DNA from 4 places in the Pseudarthrobacter sp. CC4 genome. Region 1 is predicted to be linked to each of the others. Evidence: predicted binding sites of a transcription regulator. Region 1 holds the regulator's gene; each other region holds the start of a gene.

What was found. Region 1 encodes Rex, which represses fermentation and respiration genes when NADH is low (regulators of the CRP and FNR family bind a similar motif). Its sites were predicted from a motif close to CTTGTGAANNNNTTCACAAG; they were not measured.
Region 2: a site for Rex is predicted at 1,565-1,584, ahead of benA (benzoate 1,2-dioxygenase large subunit). Genes of this name have one in related genera too.
Region 3: a site for Rex is predicted at 1,945-1,964, ahead of PV768_RS14440 (glyceraldehyde-3-phosphate dehydrogenase). Genes of this name have one in related genera too.
Region 4: a site for Rex is predicted at 2,299-2,318, ahead of araB (ribulokinase). Genes of this name have one in related genera too.

What each region holds. Positions count from the first base shown of each region.
Region 1 is NZ_JARCCZ010000005.1:79,694-83,395, forward strand. It holds gene PV768_RS05790 (30S ribosomal protein bS22) at 1-15, shown strand, start outside; gene PV768_RS05795 (HAD family hydrolase) at 83-901, opposite strand; gene PV768_RS05800 (glutaredoxin family protein) at 991-1,245, shown strand; gene PV768_RS05805 (redox-sensing transcriptional repressor Rex) at 1,350-2,054, shown strand; gene PV768_RS05810 (hypothetical protein) at 2,117-2,965, opposite strand; gene PV768_RS05815 (hypothetical protein) at 3,075-3,542, opposite strand; gene PV768_RS05820 (YceI family protein) at 3,655-3,702, opposite strand, start outside.
Region 2 is NZ_JARCCZ010000024.1:46,977-50,678, forward strand. It holds gene benB (benzoate 1,2-dioxygenase small subunit) at 1-49, opposite strand, end outside; gene benA (benzoate 1,2-dioxygenase large subunit) at 85-1,470, opposite strand; gene catA (catechol 1,2-dioxygenase) at 1,801-2,685, shown strand; gene PV768_RS16605 (benzoate/H(+) symporter BenE family transporter) at 2,795-3,702, shown strand, end outside.
Region 3 is NZ_JARCCZ010000020.1:9,550-13,251, forward strand. It holds gene PV768_RS14420 (zinc ribbon domain-containing protein) at 1-40, shown strand, start outside; gene PV768_RS14425 (YaaA family protein) at 122-886, opposite strand; RNA gene rnpB (RNase P RNA component class A) at 943-1,334, shown strand; gene PV768_RS14435 (TspO/MBR family protein) at 1,380-1,922, shown strand; gene PV768_RS14440 (glyceraldehyde-3-phosphate dehydrogenase) at 2,180-3,658, shown strand.
Region 4 is NZ_JARCCZ010000043.1:14,996-18,697, reverse strand. It holds gene PV768_RS20810 (elongation factor G-like protein EF-G2) at 1-918, shown strand, start outside; gene PV768_RS20805 (MFS transporter) at 930-2,183, shown strand; gene araB (ribulokinase) at 2,459-3,702, shown strand, end outside.

The DNA.
Region 1 (3,702 bases):
CGCAACAAGAAGTAGCAGTACTTCGAACTGCGTGGAAATGCCCGCCGCCTTCCGAGGTGGCGGGCATTTCTGTTGGCGCTGCCTAGACGCGGGGGCCACGGATGCGGGCGAACCCCTTCCAGAGACCGTAGACGGCGCCGCAGGCCGTTGCCGCTTTGAGCCCGAGCGTGGCTGCGCGGCGGCCTGCACGGAAGTCGTAGACGGGCCAGTTGTTGTCCCGGGCGTGCCGGCGCAGACGGGCGTCCGGGTTAATGGCCACGGGGTGGCCCACCAGGGTCAGCAGGGGGATGTCGTTGTAGGAGTCGCTGTAGGCCCAGCAGCGCATCAGGTCCAGCTCTTCGGCGTCGGCAATGGCCCGGACGGCAACGGCCTTGGCGGAGCCGTGCAGGATGTCCCCCACCAGCCGGCCCGTGTACATGCCGTCATGTATTTCGCCCACCGTTCCCAGGGCCCCGGTCAGTCCCAGCCGGGTGGAAATCACGGTGGCCACTTCGATGGGTGTGGCGGTCACCAGCCACACCCGGCGGCCAACCCGCAGGTGCTGCTCCGCCAAGGCCTTGGCGCCGGGCCAGATCCTCGAGGCGATCATCTCGTCGTAGACCTCTTCGCCCAAGGCCTTTACGTCGTCGACCGTGATCCCCGCGGCGAGGGTCAGGGCGGAGTCGCGCACCGCATGGACGTCGTCGATGTTCTCGCCGCGGGCCACGAACTTGAACTGCTTCCAGGCAAAGCCGGCAGCCTGGGTCATGGTGAAGGCGCCGCGCTGGTGCATCTTCCGTGCAACGTGGAAGAGGCTGGCGCCGCGCATCAGGGTGTTGTCCACATCGAAGAACGCCGCCTCGCCGGGCTGCGGCGCAGCAACCGGCTTGGTGACTACGGCGACGTATTTCTCAACGGGCATGCAGTTGAGTCTAGTCAATCCACTCTTCATTCCACTGCGGTGTCACGCCGGACGTCGCCGCGCCCGGGCAACGGGGATACCGTTAAGGCATGGCCTCACCGCGCGTCCTCCTCATCACCAAAGCAGACTGCCACCTTTGCGAAGACGCGCGCGACGCCGTCGGGCGGGTTACCGCGTCGCTGGGACTTGAGTGGGACGAGGAGTTGGTGGACCACCAGCCGGAACTCCGTGAACGCTATGCGGAAGAAATCCCCGTGGTGCTGGTGGACGGGGTGCAGCGCGATTTCTGGAAGATCGACGAAGCCCGCCTTGAACGCGTGCTCCGGCAGGCAATGGGGCAGTAGGGAGCAGCACCTTGTGATGATGCGGACATCGGCGTCACCTGCTTTGTTGGCAATGCTGATGGGGCTCTAGAGTGGTGTCACAACGCAATGCGAGGGAGGAGCTGGTGGCTTCGCTGGATTCAACTCCCCAGGCTGTCCCGGACCTGCCGGGAGCCACGGGCACGGCGGGTAAACAGATTCCGCCCGCTGCGGTGGCACGGCTGACCCTTTACCTGCGCGCCCTCAACACCCTGCTCTCCGAGGGGGTGGAGCGGGTCTCCTCAGAATCCCTCGCTGAGGCCTCGGGCGTCAGCTCCGCAACCCTGCGCAAAGACCTCTCCCACGTTGGTTCGTATGGAACCCGCGGTGTGGGCTACGAGGTGCAGTACTTGAGCCGGCACATCGCGGCCGCCCTGGGACTTACGCACGACTGGAAAGTGGCGATCGTGGGGGCCGGCAACCTGGGCAAGGCCCTGGCCCGGTACGGCGGCTTTGAATCCCGTGGCTTCGACGTAGTTGCCATTTTTGACGCGGACCAGATGGTGGTGGGCAACGAAGTGGGCTGGCTGCGGGTCAGCGACGTGGCCGACCTGGAAGCGGTATTGCACCGGACCGGGGCCAACATGGTGGTGCTGGCACTGCCGGCCGCCGTGGCCCAGGATGTTTGCGACCGCGTGGTGGCGGCCGGCGTCCGCAGCGTCCTGAGTTTCGCCCCCGTGATGCTCCAGGTGCCGGAGGGGGTCAACCTCCGCAAGGTGGACATGGCAACGGAGCTGCAGATCCTGGCCTACCACGCACAGCGGGCGCAGGCCCCGGGCCAGACCGCCTAGGTTCCTTCGCGGTTCCGGCTGCTTTTTCGGGACCCACGCCCGCAGGGTGGTTGGTGCCTGGACTACCGGCCGTACGGGTTGCCCATGTTGCCGCCGTACGGATTGGCGAACGGCTGCTGCCGCCGGAAATACGGAGCGGCACCAGGCAGGTAGAGCAGCACAATGGCCGCGATCCCCAACAACGTGCCGATGGTCGCGAAACTGGGAGGGCCGAAGAGGCCCAGGACGGAAAGTGCCGCGAAGACGGTGCCCAGGATGCGTGCCCAGTTCTTGCCCTTGCGGACAAAGAATGCCACCAACAAGTACAGCGCCAGGCCGATGATGGTGAAAACCACCAGGGTGCCGGCGATGACACCCTTCATATCCTCGTACGTGACTCCGGCGCCGGTGCCCTGGACCTGGCTGTCGAAGACATCGCGGAACCGGGGATCATCCAGCGTGGTGAGGCCGGCAAGCGCGGAGGCAACGAAGATGGCGGCAGAGGCGATCAGCAACCAGAACGAAATGTTGACCAGCTGGGGAACGCCCGTGCTTCCGGACGGCTGCGGCTGCTCCGACGGGTACTGCGCGTAGGGTGACTGCCCGTACGGCTGCTGCCCGTAGCCCGGAGCCGCCGGCGGGTTCTGGCCGTACTGCGGCGCGTTTTGCCCGTACTGCGGGGCGCCGGACTGCTGGCCGTACTGCGGGGCGTTCTGCCCGTACTGGGGCGCGCCGGACTGCTGCCCGTACTGGGGCGCGCCGGACTGCTGCCCGTACTGCGGGGCGTTCTGCCCGTACTGGGGTGCGTTCTGGCCGTACTGCGGGGCGCCGGACTGGGGTGCGTTCTGGCCGTAGCGGGGACCCTGCGTGCCAGGCTCGGAGCCCGACTCGGGATCGTTTGGAACGGGAGGCGGGACAGGGGGAGTACTCATGGGCGTTCCTTTTGCATGTCGGGTTCCAGGTAGGCTGCCGGGAATGGTCCTGTGCCCTACCCCCAGCATGGCTTAAGTCCACCGTACTCCGGGGCGGGCGGCTTGTGGGTCATTCGGAAGAGGTATTCCCGTGCCGTCCTGCTGCGGCAAAGAAGGCCTGCGAACGGGGCAGCCAGAGAAGGACGGTGGCGGCCAGGCTGATGAGGAAGGCAGCCCAGTTGCCAGCCTGGCCCACGCCCACGGCCCCGTTGGCGACGGCCAGGACCAGGGTGATGCCGGTGAGTGCAGTCAGGCCCAGCCGTGCCCGGGGCTTCCCCTCTTTCATGGCGAGGGCGAACACGATCTGGGCCGCCCCCACGCTGGCCGCCAGCAGCATGGGCAGCAGCACCTGGGTTGCGGCTCCCGGCGCAGCAGCGAAGAGCACCAGGGAGGCCAGCATGCCGAGGAGTCCCCCCAGCAGGCCCAGGATGCCGCCCACGAACCAGATCCAGAACGAAACCTTGAGTTCGGCGGGAAGGGCCGCCACCGCGAAGATCCGGGCGAAACCGGTCCGGGGCGCGCTGGGAGAGTTGCTCATGGCCCTCACTGTAAACCCCTCCGGCGAGGGGGAGTGGAGTCGGGAGTTAAAAGGAGGCACCCCGGCACCGGACTGAGGACGTCCAGTGCCGGGGTGCCGGCGGGAAAGGCGATTACGCTGCGGGAGCGATGAAAGCCAGTTCCAGGTTGATGGCCACCTT
Region 2 (3,702 bases), on a different contig from region 1:
TGTCCTCCGCGGCCTTGAGGACCGGGGCGGTTTGGGTCAGGCTGGTCATTGTGTCTGCGCTCTCTGTGGTTCCGGTGGGCTCTGTCAGGCGGAGGCGGGGACGGAGGCCAGCGCGGAACGCTCCTCTTCCTCCGCCAGGGCACGGTCCATGACTTCCTTCCAGTACCCGTGCTGGATGGGGTAGAGCCCTTCATCTTCGGTGCGCACTCCGGAGGCGATGACCTTGGTCATGCCCAGGGCCTGGGCCTGCTCGTCCGGGCCGGCGATCTCGTGGGTGGAGCCGCGGGTCATGTCGTTCCAGGGGGCGCTGGTGGCCCAGTAGGTCTTGTTGCAGGAGCGGAATTCCTCCAGGTCGTCCGGGGTGGCCATGCCGGTGGCGTTGAAGAAGTCCTCGTACTGGCGGATGCGCTTGGAACGGTTCTCCTGGGACTCGCCCTTGGGTGCGATGCAGTAGATCGTCACCTCGGTCTGGTCCGCGGAAATCGGCCGGAAGTGGCGGATCTGCGAGGAGAACTGGTCCATGATGTAGACGTTCGGGTACAGGCACAGGTTGCGCGAGATGTTGATCATGAAGTTGGCCATCTCCTCGCCGTACTTCTGGACCAGTTCCTCCCGGCGGTCCCAGAGCGGACGGTCCTCGGGGTTGGTCCACTCCTGCCACAGCAGCAGGTGCCCGTGGTCGTAGGAGTAGAAGCCGCCCTTGACCTTGCCCCACTTGCCGGCATCCATGGCCTTGGTTTTGTTGGCCGAGTCACCGGCGCTGCGGCGGGCCGTGGTGGCGGCGTAGTTCCAGTGCACGGCCGTGACGTGGTAGCCGTCGGCGCCGTTTTCGGCCTGGACCTTCCAGTTGCCGTCGTAGGTGTAGGTGGAGGAACCGCGCAGCACCTCCAGCCCTTCGGGTGACTGGTCAACGATCGAATCGATGACCTTGGTGGCGTCGCCCAGGTGCTCCTCCAGCGGCAGCACGTCAGCCTTCAGCGAGCCGAACAGGAAGCCGCGGTAGGACTCGAAGCGGGCCACCTTGGTGAGGTCGTGCGAGCCTTCCTTGTTGAAGGTCTCGGGGTAGCCGGCGTTCCGGGAATCCTTGACCTTCAGCAGCTCGCCGGAGTTCTTGAACGTCCAGCCGTGGAACGGGCAGGTGAAGGTGGTGCGGTTGTCCGTCTTGCGGCGGCACAGCATGGCGCCGCGATGCGAACAGGCGTTGACGATGCAGTTGAGCTTCTCGTCCTTGTCCCGGGTGATCATCACCGGGGTGCGGCCGATGTACGTGGTGAAGTAATCGCCTACGTTGGGAATCTGGGACTCGTGGGCCAGGTACACCCAGTTGCCTTCAAAAATATGCTTCATCTCAAGTTCGAAGATCTCCTGGTCGGTGAAGATTTCGCGCTTGGCCCGGATGATGCCGTTCTCACGGTCGTCGATCACGGCGTCGGCAAGGACCTCGCGGGCATGGATCAGGTTCTCGGTCATGGCGTGCTCCCTCATTGGAGATTGCTGGACGGATGGGCGGGAGGTCCGGGCTGGCGTCGCTGCCGGCGGTGGACGTTAGAGGCAATTCTTCCCCCTCGTGACTGGTCTCACATCAGGCAAACACCTAGGGTCGACCAAGGGGGTCTTTATGTATTGATCATGACTAAAAAGCAGCGTTATCAATATTTGTTCCGTCATTATCTCCGGACCTACGATGAAACAGACATCACGCGACGCCACGGATCGGCAGGCACTCCTGCACCGGCGTCCTGCGGCGGGTCCAGGAGACCTTTCTGGGCCCCAATTTCAAAGACGAAGGTGGAGACCGCCATGACTGAGACTCAAGTGGACATCCGGAACGAGAACGAGGGCACAGCCGTTGAAGCCGGCTCGAAGGCCACCGAACGCTTCGCCGCTTCCGGCAAGCTTTCGGAACTGCGCGTGCCCAAGGAGCGCGTGAGCCTGCTGGCCGGCGCGCTCATCAAGGCCGCCAACGACATTGTCGTTGAGCACCAGGTCACTTACGAGGAGTACAACGCGCTGAAGGCTTGGCTGATCAAGGTGGGTACCGACGGTGAGTGGCCGCTGTTCCTTGACGTGTGGCTCGAGCACACGGTCGAGGACGTCAACTCCCAGGACCGCCCCGGCACCAGGGGCACCATTGAAGGCCCGTACTACGTGCCCGGATCGCCGGAGCTTGCGACGCCGGCCACCGTCCTCATGCGCGACGGCGAAGAGGGCACCCCCCTGCGCTTCACCGGCCAGTTCACGGACACCAACGGCAATGCCCTGCAGGGCGCACAGGTGGAGATCTGGCACGCGGACGCCGCCGGCTTCTACTCGCAGTACGCCCCGGGCCTGCCGGAGTGGCTCTTCCGGGCCACGGTCAAAGCCGACGACGAAGGCCGTTTTGAAATCAACACCATGCGTCCGGCGCCGTACCAGATCCCCACGGACGGCGCCTGCGGCCAGCTCATTGAGGCGGCCGGCTGGCACGCCTGGCGTCCGGCCCACATCCACATCAAGGTATCGGCACCCGGCTACCAGCCCGTCACCCAGCAGCTCTACTTCCCGGGCGACCCGCACAACGCTGACGACATCGCCTCGGCCGTCAAGCCTGAACTGATGCTGGACCCCAAACCCCGCACGGACGGCGGGGCCGGAGAGGACGCCGTGTACAACTACGTCCTCGCCAAGGAAGGCGAGACCAAGTAGGCCTTTGCCCCTACTGTCTGAGGCCGGGCGCCAGGACCCGGCCACATGGCGCCCCGGAGCTGCATCTTCGGGGCGCCTGCCTGTTCCAACCACGCAGCCAGGAGCCAGGATGCCCACTTTCCGCCAGGACCCGGCGGCCCAGCCGGAAGCCGCAGCAGAACCCGTCACTGGAGGGCCGGCTCCCGGACTGTCGGCCGCGGAGATGCCGCCCGCGCGGCAACCGCTGCTGGAACGGCCCGGACGCCGCCCCGCCGGACCACGCCGTTTCCTTCGGGACGTGGCGCCGACCTACCTGTCCAACGGTGCCATTGGCCTGGTCTTCACCGCCTCCGGGCCCATCGCCGTCACCCTCGCCGTCGGGGCAGCAGGCGGGCTGAGCCAGGAACAGCTCGCCTCGTGGGTTTTCGGCATCCTGTTCTCCGGCGGAGCCGCGACACTGATCATGTCGCTGCTGTACCGGCAGCCGCTGGGGTTCGCCTGGTCGATTCCAGGCACGGTTCTGCTCGGGCCGTCGCTGCACCATCTTTCTTTCGCGGAGGTGGTGGGCACGTTCTTCACAGCCGGCCTGCTCATCCTGGCCCTGGGCGCCACCGGAGTGGTCCGTCGGATCATGGCGATGATCCCCATGCCAATCGTCATGGCCATGGTCGCCGCCGTGTTCCTCCGCTTCGGCACGGACATCATCTCCGCAAGCCAGGCCAATCCGGCCGTCGCCGCCCCGATGGTGGGCGCCTTCCTGCTCCTGACCGCCGTGCCGGCCCTGGGGAAATTCCTTCCCCCGGTCCTGGGGACGTTGGTGGCCGGTTGCCTGGCGGTGGCGGTCAGCGGGCAGTATGTTCCCGGGGAGCCGGGACCGCTCCTGGCCGTCCCGGCCTTCACCCCTCCGGTGTTCACGTGGGCGTCGCAGCTGGAACTGGTGGTTCCCCTGGCCTTGACGGTGTTGTTCGTCCAGAACGGCCAGGGCATCGCCGTGCTTCGGGCCGCAGGACACCGGCCGCCCGTGAACGCTTTCGCCAT
Region 3 (3,702 bases), on a different contig from region 1:
CTCGGGCGCCATCCTGGTGCGCTCGGAGGAGTGGGCCTGACCCAACTAAGTAGCGCTAAGTGTCGTTTTGGCGGCTCATAACGACACTTAGCGCTACCTAGTTGGGGGAGGGGCGGGGGAATCAGCCCGGCAGGATGATGTTTAGCGCGTGGGGTTTCCTCGCTGACCCGTCCACGAGCTCTGCCTGCCACACTTCCCGGGCGGCCTTTGCAAGGTCCGACGGCGTCGCTGGAGCCTTGCCCCGCCGGGCCAGCAGGTGCCGTGCCAGTTCGCCGCGGGTGTGCTTGGCGAAATGGCTCACCACTTTCCGCACGCCCTGCACTTCGGTGAACACGTTGACCGTAACGGTCTGCGCCGGCGGCGGCGCCCACGCTGCGGCGTAGGTGCTGGACCGGCAGTCAACCAGCAGCTGCCCCTCGGTGAGCGGCGCCAGCGCACTGGACAGGTGCGGCTTCCAGAACGAGGCGAGGCGGCCGACGTCGGGCAGCGCCGTCCCCATTGACAGCCGGTAGGCGGGCACGCTGTCGCCGAAGCGGATGGCGCCCCAGAGGGCGGAGATCACCAGCACCGACTCGTCTGCCTTGCGCCGCTGCACAGGGGTGAGCGTCTTGTAGCCCAGTGCGTCGTACAGCACGCCGGAGTAGATCTGGTGGGCGGGAGCCGCGGGTTCAGCGTGGAGCCGGGTGTTGCGGTCGACGTCGTCCTTCAGCGAGGCCCCGACCCCCAGCAACGCGAGGGCGTCCTCGTGCGCGCTCACCGCCCCCAGTGCGTCGAGCACCTTGGCGCGGCAGGAGTTCAGGTCCGGGAAGCTCAGGGAAGGCCAATCGACGGCGGAACCACTGATCGCGGGCGTCTTGCCTTCGGAAGGGGGGAGCAGAATCAGCACCGTCCGATCCTACCGGCGCAGGGAATGCGGCACCGCGCCGGTAGACTGGACCTGGATGGGTTGACCAGGCGGCCGCGCGTCACGCAAGTGGCTCGAGGAACGTCCGGGCTCCACAGGGCAGGGTGGTGGGTAACGCCCACTCGGGGTAACCCGCAGGCCAGTGCCACAGAGAACAGACCGCCTGGGTCGCGCCGGTTTGAAAGCGGCACGAACCAGGTAAGGGTGAAACGGTGGTGTAAGAGACCACCAGCTTCCCGGGTGACCGGGAAGGCTAGGTAAACCCCACCCGGAGCAAGGCCAGACAGGACACGTTTGAGGGCTGCCCGCCCGAGTGTCCGGGTAGGCCGCTGGAGGGCGCCGGCAACGGCGCTCGTAGATGGATGGCCGCTACTCCCGCACCGGCAACGTGGCGGGAGCACAGAACCCGGCGTATCGGTCAACCCATCCACCCATTCCGGTTTGACCTTGAGAGTTGTGTTGGGGATCCTGAACCGTGCCCGCAAATATTGACCCGCCCTCCGGCTATGGAGCCGCCCAACCGCAGGGTTCCGCCCGCGGACGGCAGGCTGTTGCCCTGGCCGGGTTCCTTGCGCTCTCCGCTGCAGCCTGGGCCTTGGCGTCGGTCCCCATCATCCTGAATTCCGGCGGCTGGTTCGCGGGGTCGGTCAAGGCTCCCTGGATGCCGCCGGGCTGGATGTTCAGGAGCATGTGGATGCTGCTCTACGCGGGGGTGGCGGTTGCCGCCTGGCTCGTCTGGCGGAAAGGGGAGCTGAGGGGAGGCGCCCTGGCCGGGTACCTTGTCCAGCTGGTGCTCAACGCCGCGTGGCCGCTGGCCTTCTTCGGGCTCTTTCCGGTATTTGGAGCCGCTGCACTCTGGGCTGCTTTCCTGGTGATTGCCGGGCTGGCGGCGTCCCTCGCCTTCCTCGTTGTGCGGTTCGGTCCGGTGAGCCCGGCTGCCGGCCTCCTGATGCTGCCCTATTTTTCGTGGGTTGTGTTTTCGGCCAGCCTCAATCTCTATTCGGCCATCCACAACTGATGCCCCGGGCGCAAGGCCGTTCCCTGTGAGTGATTTCACGTGGTTCCGGCCGGTTCAGGGGGGCCGGCCAACTTAGAATGGAGACCGGACGCAGGAGTTCTTCCGCCGGGGTTGCGTTCGCAGCCGGCGGTTTTTCTTTGCACGCGATCCAGGCGCCTGGGGGCCGACCCCTGCAGGCGCGGGTGCCCCTGCACAACATGTGGTGGCCGACATCCGTGTACGAGGACGTACACGGCTGAACCGAGGAAGGTATTTCTGTGAGCCAGACGTCAGATTCTTGTCTTGATACGTGGATGGGCCGGGAGGCCCTCGCCGAGGCCATGATTCCGGTGATCGGCCGGCTGTACCGCGAAAACAACGTGGTCACCAGCATCCATGGCCGGAGTTTGATCAACAAGTCCACCATGAACATCCTCAAGGCGCACCGTTTTGCACGCCGGATGAGCAAGGACGAGCTGCTCCTGGAGGAGACCGCGCCGCTGCTGAACACCCTGGCCGGCCTGGAGCTCGGTGCTGCTGCGATCGACATCGCACGGTTGAACCAGAAGTTCAAGGAAGAGGGCAGCGGCGCCACGCTGGAAGAATTCCTCCGCGCGGAACTTGCCGACGTTGTGGGCAAGCGCGGCGGCGACGACCGCACCAGCACCGACGTGGTGCTTTACGGCTTTGGCCGGATCGGCCGGCTTCTGGCCCGCCTCCTCATCGAAAAGGCCGGCGGCGGCCATGGCCTCCGCCTGCGCGCCATCGTGGTCCGCAAGGGCGCTGACAACGATCTCTCCAAGCGTGCCAGCCTCCTGCGCCGCGACTCCGTCCACGGGTCCTTCGAAGGGACCATCAGGATCGACGAGGAAGCCAACACCATCACGGCCAACGGCGTGCAGGTACAGGTCATCTACTCGGACAACCCTGCCACCATCGACTACACCGCCTTCGGCATCAACAATGCCCTGGTGGTGGACAACACCGGCCGCTGGCGTGACCGGGAAGGGCTGTCCCAGCACCTGCAGAGCAAGGGCGTGGCACGGGTTCTCCTGACCGCGCCGGGCAAGGGCGACCTGAAGAATATCGTCCACGGCATCAACCACGGCACCATAGAGGACACTGACCAGATCGTGTCCGCCGCGTCCTGCACCACCAACGCCATCACGCCGGTGCTGAAGGCCGTCAACGACAAGTTCGGCGTCGTGCACGGCCATGTGGAGACAGTGCACTCCTTCACCAACGACCAGAACCTGATCGACAACTTCCACAAGGGTGACCGACGCGGCCGCTCCGCCGCACTGAACATGGTCATCACCGAGACCGGTGCCGCCAAAGCCGTGGCCAAGGCACTGCCTGAGCTGCTCGGGAAGCTCACAGGCAGTTCCATCCGGGTCCCCACCCCTGACGTCTCGCTGGCGATCCTGAACCTCCGCCTGGAGAACGGGACCACCAAGGACGAGATCAACAACTACCTCCGCGAGATGTCCCTGCACTCGGACCTGCGGAAGCAGATCGACTACATCGACTCACCCGAAGTTGTCTCCACTGACTTCGTCGGTTCCCGCCGCGCGGGCATCGTGGACGGCCTGGCCACTGTGTCCACAGACAAAAACGTCGTCCTCTACGTCTGGTACGACAACGAGTTCGGCTACAGCTGCCAGGTGGTCCGCGTGATGGAGGAAATGGCAGGGGTCAACCCGCCGTCCTTCCCCGCAAAGGAATCCGCCGCGGCCCTCGCAGCGATCGCCGTTTAGGCCGGGGCCGCCGGTCCCGCGAGTTCCCGGCTGATTCTGCTGGA
Region 4 (3,702 bases), on a different contig from region 1:
GGAAGCGCCGAAACCGGAGACACCATCTCCGGCCGGGACCGGCCGCTGCTGCTGGCCACCTGGGAGATGCCCGAGCCGCTGCTGCCCGTGGCCGTGGAGGCTGATTCGCGCAGTGACGAAGACGCCCTGGCGCGCAGCCTGGGGAAGATCGCGGCCGGCGATCCCACCTTGCGGGTGGAACGGAACCAGGAAACGCATCAGCTCGTCCTTTGGTGCATGGGGGAGGCCCACGCCGAGGTGGTGCTGGACAGGTTGCGGGACCAGGGCGTGAAGCTGCATACGGTGGACGTGGTGACGCCCTTGCGTGAAACTTTCTCGGCCCCCGCCGCCGGCCATGGGCGGCACGTCAAGCAGTCCGGCGGCCACGGGCAATATGCTGTCTGCGATATTGACGTGGAACCCCTGCCACGCGGCGGGGGCTTCGAATTCGTGGACAGGACGGTGGGCGGCGTGATCCCGGGGACGTTCATCCCGTCCGTGGAGAAGGGCGTCCGTGCCCAGATGGAAAAGGGGGTCAGCGCGGGCTTCCCGGTGGTGGACCTGCGGGTGACGCTCACGGGAGGCAAAGCGCACAGCGTGGATTCCTCCGATGCCGCATTCCAGGCCGCCGGGGCGCTGGCCCTGCGCGAGGCGGCGGCAGCAGGGCGGATCCAACTCCTGGAGCCGGTGTCATCGGTGGTCATCACTGTGACGGACGAGCACGTGGGGTCCGTGATGAGTGACTTGTCCGCCAGGCGCGGCAGGCTCACCGGAACCACCTCCTCCGGTGACGGCCTGACCGAAATCAGCGCTGAAGTCCCGGACCAGGAACTGCTGCGCTATGCCGTCGATTTGCGGGCCCTCACCGCGGGATCCGGGCGCTTCCGCCGCCGGTACCTGCGGCATGATCCGGTACCCGCCAGCTTCAGCACCCCGTAGCCGCACCTGCCATGAACGACGCAGCCAGGAAGATCCAGCGCGTCTACCTGACGCTGACCCTGGGAAACACCCTGGCGGCCTCGTTCATCTGGGGCATCAACACGCTCTTCCTGCTGGATGCGGGCCTAAGCAACCTGGAGGCCTTTGCCGCGAATGCCTTCTTTACGGCCGGCATGGTGCTGTTCGAGGTGCCGACCGGAGTAGTGGCGGACAGTTGGGGCCGCCGGGTTTCCTTCCTGCTGGGCACACTCACGCTGGCCGGGTCCACCTTCCTGTACTACCTGCTGTGGCAGTTTTCAGCCCCGTTCTGGTGGTGGGCCGTGGTCTCGGTCCTGCTGGGCCTGGGCTTCACCTTCTTCTCCGGCGCAGTGGAGGCCTGGCTGGTGGACGCCCTGAGTTTCGCCGGTTACGAAGGCGGGCTGGAAACGGTGCTTGGCCGGGGGCAGATGGTCTCCGGCGTTGCCATGCTGGCGGGCTCCGTGGCCGGCGGGGTCATTGCCCAGGCCAGCAACCTCGGTGTTCCGTTCCTCGTTCGGGTGGGCGTGCTCACCGCCATGTTCGCCGTGGCCTTCCTGCTCATGCACGACGTCGGCTTCACGCCTGAACGTTCGGCCCATCCGCTGCAGGCCACCCGGGCAGTATTGCGGGCATCCGTGGACAACGGACTGAAGAACCCGCCCGTCCGCTTCATCATGCTGGCGGCCCCGTTCACCGAAGGGGTGGGCATCTACGTTTTCTATGCCCTGCAGCCCTACCTGCTTCAGCTTTTCGGAGACCCGCGGGCCTATGCCATAGCGGGCCTGGCGGCGGCCCTGGTGGCAGGAGCGGACGTCGTCGGCGGATGGATGGCGCCCCGGGTCCGGAAACTGGTCCGGCGGCGGACCAGCGTGCTGATAGCCACGAACGTGGCCAGTGCACTCATCCTGGTGGTGCTCATGTTCACCAGCGTCTTCTGGCTGGCGTTGGTGCTCCTGGCACTCTGGGCAATCGTGTCCTCGGCCGGCACGCCCGTCCGGCAGGCATACCTGAACGACATGATTGCCTCGAAGCAGCGTGCCACAGTGCTGAGCTTCGATTCCCTGCTGGGCTCGGCCGGGGGAGTGGTGGTGCAGCCGCTGCTCGGCCGGACCGCGGACCTCTACGGCTACCCGGCTTCACTGGCCGTGGGTGGGGCAGTGCAACTGATTGCGGCTCCCTTTATCCTGCTCAGCCGTCGGCAGCGCTCGCCGGCGGATGTTGCTACCGGAGTCGCGGCAGCGCCCTGAACAATGCCCGTAAGCCATGCCCGGGACAGCAGGGGGCGAAGTGCCGCGGGCGCCTAACGTACGTGAGGGACCCCCGGGTCCCGGACGTGATCCGGAACCGGTCAATATAGATGAATTTGTGAACGCTAACAAGAGTGTCCTCGCGGAAACTCCGAAAACCTTTGACCTCATTGACTTCTTCTTTGTTAGCGTTCACACTTGCTGCAGCACTTAGCTCGACCCTGACCCTACAAAACCGGTAATGAGGCCTCTGCCTCCCGGATGGAGGCAACCCCATGCCAGCTGCGTTGTTCACTTCCAGCTCCGACGTCCACCCCGACCACTGCGTGATCGGGGTGGACTACGGAACCCTGTCAGGCCGTGCCGTGGTGGTGCGGGTCCGCGACGGCAAGGAGCTCGGCAGCGCCGTCCATGAGTATCCCCATGCAGTGGTGACCGGCTCCCTGCCCAAAGACGTGGCGGGCGACGACGGAGCACGGCTTCCCGGGGAATGGGCGCTTCAGGTGCCCAACGACTACAGGGACGTCCTGCGCATAGCCGTTCCCGCCGCGGTGGCCGCCGCGGGGATCGACCCGGCCGCCGTCGTCGGTATTGCCACCGACTTCACCGCCTGCACCATGGTGCCCGTCAAGGCCGATGGCACGCCCCTGAACGAATTGCCGGGCTATGCCAACCGGCCGCATGCCTACGTGAAGCTCTGGCGCCACCACGCCGCCCAAGGGCAGGCCGACCGGATCAACCGGCTGGCCGCCGAACGGGGCGAAGAGTGGCTTCCGCGGTACGGCGGCCTGATCTCCTCCGAGTGGGAGTTCGCCAAAGGCCTGCAGTTGCTGGAAGAGGACCCGGAGGCCTACGCCGCCATGGACCACTGGGTGGAGGCGGCCGACTGGATCGTCTGGCAGCTGTGCGGCCGCTACGTCCGCAACGCCTGCACCGCCGGCTACAAGGGCATCTACCAGGACGGGCGGTATCCCTCGGCGGATTTCCTGGCCGCCCTGAACCCGGACTTCAAGGACTTTGTCAGTTCCAAGCTGGAGCACGCCATCGGGCGGCTGGGGGACGCCGCCGGCACCCTGACGGCGGAGGCGGCAGCCTGGACCGGGCTGCCGGAGGGCATCGCCGTGGCCGTGGGAAACGTTGACGCCCACGTCACGGTCCCTGCCGCCAAGGCAGTGGAAGCCGGCCAGCTGGTGGCCATCATGGGCACCTCCACCTGCCACGTGATGAACGGCAACGAACTGCGGGAAGTGCCGGGAATGTGCGGGGCAGTGGACGGCGGCATCGTGCCGGGCCTGTGGGGCTACGAGGCCGGGCAGTCCGGCGTGGGGGACATCTTCGGCTGGTTCACCAAGTACGGCGTCCCGCCCGAATACCACCAGGCTGCCAGGGACGGCGGGCTGGGGATCCATGAGTACCTCACCGAACTGGCGTCGCGGCAGGCCATCGGGGAGCACGGCCTGATCGCACTCGACTGGCACTCGGGCAACCGCTCGGTGCTGGTGGACCATGAGCTGTCCGG